2 regions of the Ectothiorhodospira shaposhnikovii genome follow, and region 1 is predicted to be linked to the other one. Evidence: predicted binding sites of a transcription regulator. Region 1 holds the regulator's gene; the other holds the start of a gene.
What was found. The regulator sigma-54, encoded in region 1, starts transcription at its own class of promoters, with help from an activator protein. The targets are predictions, from matches to a motif close to TGGCANGNTNCNTGCTT.

Region 1 (3,405 bases):
GGCAGGGACATCACCCCCCTGCCCATGCATGCCCGCGCCCAGTTGGGCATCGGCTATCTGCCCCAGGAGGCCTCGGTCTTTCGCAAGTTGTCGGTGGAAGACAACCTGCTTGCCGTGCTGGAAACACGCCGCGACCTCAGCCGCGGCCAGCGCCATGAGCACATGGAATCCCTACTGGAAGAGTTTCAGATCATGCATATCCGCGAGAGCCTGGGCATCAGCCTCTCGGGGGGTGAGCGGCGGCGGGTGGAAATCGCCCGCGCCCTGGCCACCGAACCGGCCTTCATCCTGCTTGATGAGCCCTTTGCCGGGGTAGACCCCATCTCCGTGATCGAAATTCAGCGCATCATCACCCATCTGGTCTCCCGGAATATCGGGGTACTGATCACCGATCACAACGTCCGTGAAACCCTGGGCATCTGCAATCGCGCCTATATCCTGAGCGACGGACACCTGATCAGCGAGGGGCCGCCGGAAGTGGTGCTGGCAGACCCCCAGGTCAGGCGGGTCTACCTGGGCGATCATTTCCGACTATGAAAGTAAAGTTTTTGAGCCAACGCATGGTTTCCCCACACTGGGTCACATTTTTCGTGCCAGGACGTATAATCCGGATGACAGACCCGGCACGTGGCGGCAAGGCACCGTCGATACTGCCCGGACCCTTCAACTCCTGCCTGACGATTCCGGTGGCACGCCACATCCTATGCTGAAACCTTCTGTCCAGCTCCGTCTCGGCCAGAGCCTTACCATGACACCGCAGCTGCAGCAGGCCATCCGGCTGCTGCAGCTGTCCACATTGGAGCTTCAGGCCCAGATCCAGGAAACGCTGGAGACCAACCCGATGCTGGAAGCCCTGGAAGGCGCGGATGCCGACCTGGATACCGGCATGGATGAAAACACCCAACATGAAGGCATGACCTCCGGCGCCGACAACGCCGACAAGGATGCGGGGAGCCGAGAATTCGACGAGCCCGCCGAACGGGACAACACCAGCGAACCCTCGGAAACCATTCCCGAGGAGCTGCCCGTGGACAGCAACTGGGAAGACCTCTACGACATGCCGACCGCCGGCGGCGGCCAGATGGACAACGACGGTCGCGACCTGTTCGAGAACCAGAGTGCACCCGGCGAAGACCTGCGTGACCACCTTCTCTGGCAGATTCACCTGTCGCCCCTGAGCGAGCGGGACCAGGTCATCGCCATGACCATCATCGATGCCATCAACGATGACGGCTATCTGGCCGAACCCATCGAGCAGATCCACGCCGGCCTGGCCCAGGACCAGGAGATGGAACTGGAGCTGGACGAGGTGGAAGCCGTGCTGCGCATGGTCCAGCACCTGGATCCCGTGGGCGTGGGTGCACGGGATCTTGCCGAGTGCCTGCTGCTGCAACTGGAGCAGTTCGCGCCGGAGACGCCCTGGCTGGCCGAGGCCAGGACCCTGGTGCGTGATCACCTGGAAGCCCTGGGCACCCGCGACTTCAAGGGTGTCCAGCGCCGACTGGGTCTGGCCGACGGCGAATTGCAGGCGGTGATCGCCCTGATCCAGAGCCTGAACCCACGCCCGGGCACCCTGATCAGCTCCAGCGCACCGGAATACATCATTCCCGACGTCTTCGTGCGCAAGCGCGAGGGATGCTGGCAGGTGGAACTGAATCCGGAAGTCGCGCCCCGGTTGCGGGTCAACCCACTTTATGCCAGCTTTGTGCGTCGGGCCGATTCCAGCCAGGACAATGTCTATCTGCGCAACAGCCTGCAGGAGGCCCGCTGGTTCATCAAAAGCCTGCAAAGCCGCAACGAGACCCTGCTGCGTGTAGGCACCGCCATCGTGGAACATCAACGCGCCTTTCTGGAACACGGCGACGAGGCCATGAAACCCCTGGTGCTGCGGGATATCGCCGAGCAACTGGAGATGCACGAATCCACCATCTCCCGCGTCACCACCCAGAAGTACATGCACACCCCAAGAGGGATTTACGAATTCAAGTATTTCTTCTCCAGCCATGTGGGGACGTCCGACGGCGGTGAGTGCTCCGCCACGGCCATCCGTGCCATGATTCGCAAACTGATTGCCGAAGAACCCCAGGGCAAGCCCCTGAGTGACAGCAAGATTGCCCAGATCCTGGTGGATCGGGGCATCCAGGTAGCGAGGCGCACCGTTGCCAAGTATCGCGAGGCCATGGCGATCCCGCCATCCAACGAACGCAAGCGCCTCGTCTGAATCCATAACCAGGCCTCAGCTTCACTTTCACATTCCAAACCAAGGAGTCATCTCATGCAGATCAACCTCACCGGTCACCACGTGGACCTGACCGACGCCCTGCGCGACTATGTCAATGACAAGTTCCAGCGCCTGGAGCGCCATTTCGACAACGTCATCGACGTGCACGTGGTCCTGACCGTGGAGAAACTGCAGCAGAAGGCGGAAGCCAACATGCTGGTCAGCGGCAACACCATTTTTGCCGACGCCACCCATGCCGACATGTATGCAGCCATTGATGCCCTGGTCGACAAGCTGGACCGTCAGGTGGTCAAGCACAAGGAGAAGCTCAAGGACCATCACCGCGCCGAAGGCTCCCACCGCAACCACGTCGGGTGAGATATCCATGAACATCGGTGATCTTCTCGCTCCGGAGCGCGTCTGCTGTCTGCCGGACGTCAGCAGCAAGAAACGCGCTCTGGAGATGCTGGGTGAAATGCTTTCGAGCCACCTGCCCAGGCTGACCCAGGGAGAGATCTTCGACAGCCTGCTGGCCCGGGAACGCCTGGGCAGCACCGGCCTGGGGCATGGCGTCGCCATCCCCCACGGCCGGCTGGCCGGAGCCGACGAGGCCTGTGCCGCCCTGCTCAAGCTGGGCAAGGGCGTGGACTACGACGCCCCGGACAGCGAACCGGTGGACATCCTGTTTGCCCTGGTGGTGCCGACCGAATGTACCGACGAACACCTGCAGATCCTCGCATTGCTCGCGCGCATGTTCTCCGATCCGGAGACCCTGGCCCGACTGCGTAGCGCCAAAGGACCGGAAGATCTGCTGGACCTGGTACACCACTGGGATACCGAAAGCCCAGACTCACCGTGACCACGCCCCCCCTTACCGTCCATCACGTCGTCGAGGCCATGGGAGAACGCCTGGCCCTGCGCTGGGTGGCCGGTCATCAGGGCAGGGAACGCCGGATCGCTCACCAGGCCACGCCTCACGGCAGTACCTCACTGGTCGGACACCTGAACATCATCCATCCCAACCAGATCCAGGTGCTGGGTCCGGACGAGATGCGCTATCTGTGGAACCTGCGCAAGAACTCCCAGCGGGACATCCTGGAACAGCTGGTGAACGGCACGGCGGCCCTCCTGATCGTCACCGACGGTCTGGCGGTTCAGCCGGAACTGTGCGCCCTGGCGGACAG
Region 2 (3,405 bases), 370 kb from region 1:
GATCATGCCGCCCGGCGGTCATTGCGTGCCCCTTGAACGGTGGTTCGGCATACCCCCTTCGGGGGATCCCGAAGGTATACTGTGTACCATCCATATGCCGTTCGATGGTTTGTGTTCTATAACGAAAGATTGATCCATAACAGGAAACCACCTTGTCAGGCCCTATCGAATCTCAGGATTACGAGGATTTCAGGCTGTTTCTGGAGAAGTCCTGTGGACTGGTCCTGGGGGAAAACAAGCACTACCTGGTGAACAGCCGCCTGTCGCGGCTCATGGGCGAGTTCTCGGTTTCTTCCGTGAGCGAGCTGCTCAGGCAGCTCAAGCTGGGGCGGAATCCCGGGCTGCGAGAGCGGGTGATCGAGGCCATGACCACCAACGAAACCTACTGGTTTCGGGACGTGTTTCCCTTTGAGATCCTCAAGAACCAGATCTATCCGGAACTGGCAAAGCAGAAGGGGGCGGGATACGCCCCGCGCATCTGGTCTGCCGCCTGCTCATCCGGACAGGAAGCCTATTCCATCAGCATGGGGTTCAGTGAATACCAGCAATCCCGCCCCGGCAGCCTGCGGGATGTGCAGATCCTGGGCACGGACATCTCCGGCGCGGTGCTCAAGGAAGCGCGAGAGGCCAGCTACGATTCCCTGGCCGTCGCCCGCGGCCTGTCCCTTGAGCGACGCCAACGTTTCTTCGTGCAGAATGGCGATCGCTGGTCTCTCCGGCCCGACATCAAGGCCCGCGCCACCTTCCGTGAATTCAATCTCATGGACAGCTACACCCTGCTGGGGCGTTTTGATGTGGTGTTCTGTCGCAATGTCTTGATCTACTTCTCCATTGACTCCAAGAAGCTGATTCTCAAGCGTATCTCCCAGATTCTCAATCCGGGTGGTTATCTTTTCCTGGGGGCCTCCGAGTCCATGGCCAATTATTCCGACGCCTTTGAAATGGTGCGTTGCAATCCGGGCGTTGTATATCGCCTGCGCTGAAAGCACAGGCGTCAATAACCCGACCCGCTCCATGGGCCGGGACCTTGCGAACGGCGGTATCTTGCCGTGGCAGCCTCTCCGATTCCGGGTGCCTTTCCCTTAAGTCTCTAAAATAACGAGACTTTCTTTTATGGCACGTTGATTGCATTTTCGACCTTCAGGAACATTTCTTGAGGTCGAGTCCATGCCACTTTCCATAGACAGGGCCATTGGTATCCACGGCGATGCGCTGCAGGTGCGCTCAAAGCGCCTGGAGTTGCTCGCCTCCAACATCGCCAATTCCGACACCCCCAACTACAAGGCACGGGACCTGGATTTTCGTCAGGTGCTCAGTCGTGCGCATCAGCCCGATGCCCTGGGCCTGCGCCTTACCCACGCCGCCCATATTGCCACTGATGCCTCGGGTCAGGCTCTGGGTGAGCCGCTCTATCGGGTGCCCACCCAGCCATCCCTGGATGGCAACACGGTGGATCCTCAGTTGGAGCAGGCGGCCTTTGCCGAAAATACCGTGCAGTATCAGGCCAGCCTGGATTTTCTCAGCAAGAAATTCAGCGGCCTGCGCACGGCCCTCAAAGGCGAATAGGCCGGGAGATTAAGTCATGAGCAACATGTTCAAGATCTTCGACGTCTCCGGTTCGGCGCTGAGCGCCCAGTCGGTACGTTTGAATACCATCGCCAGCAACATGGCCAATGCCCAGGTGGCCAGCACCACCCCCGAGCAGGCCTACCGCTCCAAGCAGCCGGTGTTCCAGACCGTGATGGACCAGTTCGGCGGCAGTGCGTCCACTTCTCCGGTACGGGTGGCCGGCATCGTCGAGAGCCAGGCCGAGCCCTTCGTGAAATATGAGCCTCATCATCCGCTGGCCAATGAACAAGGGTATGTCTACATGCCCAACGTCAATCTGGTGGACGAGATGGCCAACATGATTTCCGCGTCCCGTAGCTACGAGAACAACGTGGAAGTGATGAATACCACCAAGCAATTGCTATTGCGAACTCTGCAACTGGGCCAGTCATAGGAGGGATGAACCATGAGCGTCATTGATGCCAACACCCTGGCCAGTCTGGGCCTGACCTCGGCCGCCGGACAGAAAAAGGAATCCAGCCGGGACGAATTGGGACAGGCGGATTTCTTCAAGCTGATGATCACCCAGTTGCAGAACCAGGACCCCTTCGAACCCATGGAAAGTGGTGATTTTCTGGGCCAGATCGCCCAGTTCGGCACGGTCAACGGAATTGGTGAGCTGCAGAAATCCTTTGACGGCATTGCCCAGGCCATGCAGGCCAATCAGACCCTGCAGGCCGCCGCCCTGGTGGATCGCGAGGTGCTGATTCCGGTGGATCTGGCGGTGCTGGGTGAGGAGGGCGGTATCCGCGGCGGGGTGGATCTGAAAGCCTCCGCCAATGATTTGACGGTGAACGTCTACAACGAGGCGGGTGTACTGGTGCGTCGCATCCCCATGGGTGGGCAGGGGAGTGGCATGAAATCCTTTGTCTGGGACGGCATCACCACGGACGGCGAGCGGGCACCACCGGGGGTGTATGAGTTTCGTGCCGAGGCCCAACTCGACGGCCAGACCAGCCAGCCCCAGACCCTGCTCAATGCACGGGTGGACAGTGTGCGTACCGGGCAGGCCGGCGGGGGAGTCACGCTGATCGTGGAAGGTTTCGGTGAGATCGACCTGGCCACGGTCCGGCAGATCGGTTGAGACGCGTCTTTTAGAAACAAGCCAATAAACTGAGGGTTACACCATGCCATCATTCAATATCGGTCTGACCGGTCTGAACGCGGCCTCATCGGATCTGCAGGTGACGGGGCATAACATCGCCAACTCCTCCACGGCGGGTTTCAAGCGCTCCCGTGCCGAGTTCGCGGATGTGTTTGCGCTGTCCTATACCGGGGTCTCGAAGACCGCCACCGGGAGCGGCGTGAATCTGGCGTCCGTGACCCAGCAGTTCACCCAGGGTGACCTGAACTTTACGGACAATAACCTGGATCTGGCCATCAATGGTCAGGGCTTTTTCATCCTGGACCGCGGCGGCATCACTGAATACACCCGCGCCGGACAGTTCCAGGTGGATCGGGAAGGCTTCATGGTCAATGCCGCCGGGCAGCGCCTGATGGGGTATCCGCCCGACGGCGGAAACCTGCTGCAGCCGATCCGGCTCACGACGGGTGACGCCGCACCGCGTCCGACCACGACCATTGATGCCTTGATGAACCTCAGCTCCGAGGCCGATCCCCTCGGTGGTGTTCAACATGTCAACCTGAGAGGGGAGGTGACGCCACAGGAACTGTTGAATGTCCTGACCGTGCCGGGCGGACTCAACGATATTGACGACATCACGATTGCATTGAATGCCGCGGGCGAAGTGGAAATTCAGAACAATACGGGCCAGGAACTGAGATTTGGTTCACCCA

Region 2: the regulator sigma-54 is predicted to act here: its motif matches at 1,115-1,131, upstream of flgB (flagellar basal body rod protein FlgB).

The regions. Positions count from the first base shown of each region.
Region 1 is NZ_CP178333.1:660,777-664,181, reverse strand. It holds gene lptB (LPS export ABC transporter ATP-binding protein) at 1-537, shown strand, start outside; gene ACLF6L_RS02915 (RNA polymerase factor sigma-54) at 704-2,221, shown strand; gene hpf (ribosome hibernation-promoting factor, HPF/YfiA family) at 2,276-2,599, shown strand; gene ACLF6L_RS02905 (PTS sugar transporter subunit IIA) at 2,607-3,080, shown strand; gene hprK (HPr(Ser) kinase/phosphatase) at 3,077-3,405, shown strand, end outside.
Region 2 is NZ_CP178333.1:1,032,954-1,036,358, forward strand. It holds gene ACLF6L_RS04710 (CheR family methyltransferase) at 153-983, shown strand; gene flgB (flagellar basal body rod protein FlgB) at 1,168-1,566, shown strand; gene flgC (flagellar basal body rod protein FlgC) at 1,583-2,002, shown strand; gene ACLF6L_RS04725 (flagellar hook assembly protein FlgD) at 2,015-2,692, shown strand; partial or broken gene ACLF6L_RS04730 (flagellar hook-basal body complex protein) at 2,736-3,224, shown strand; gene ACLF6L_RS04735 (flagellar hook protein FlgE) at 3,201-3,405, shown strand, end outside.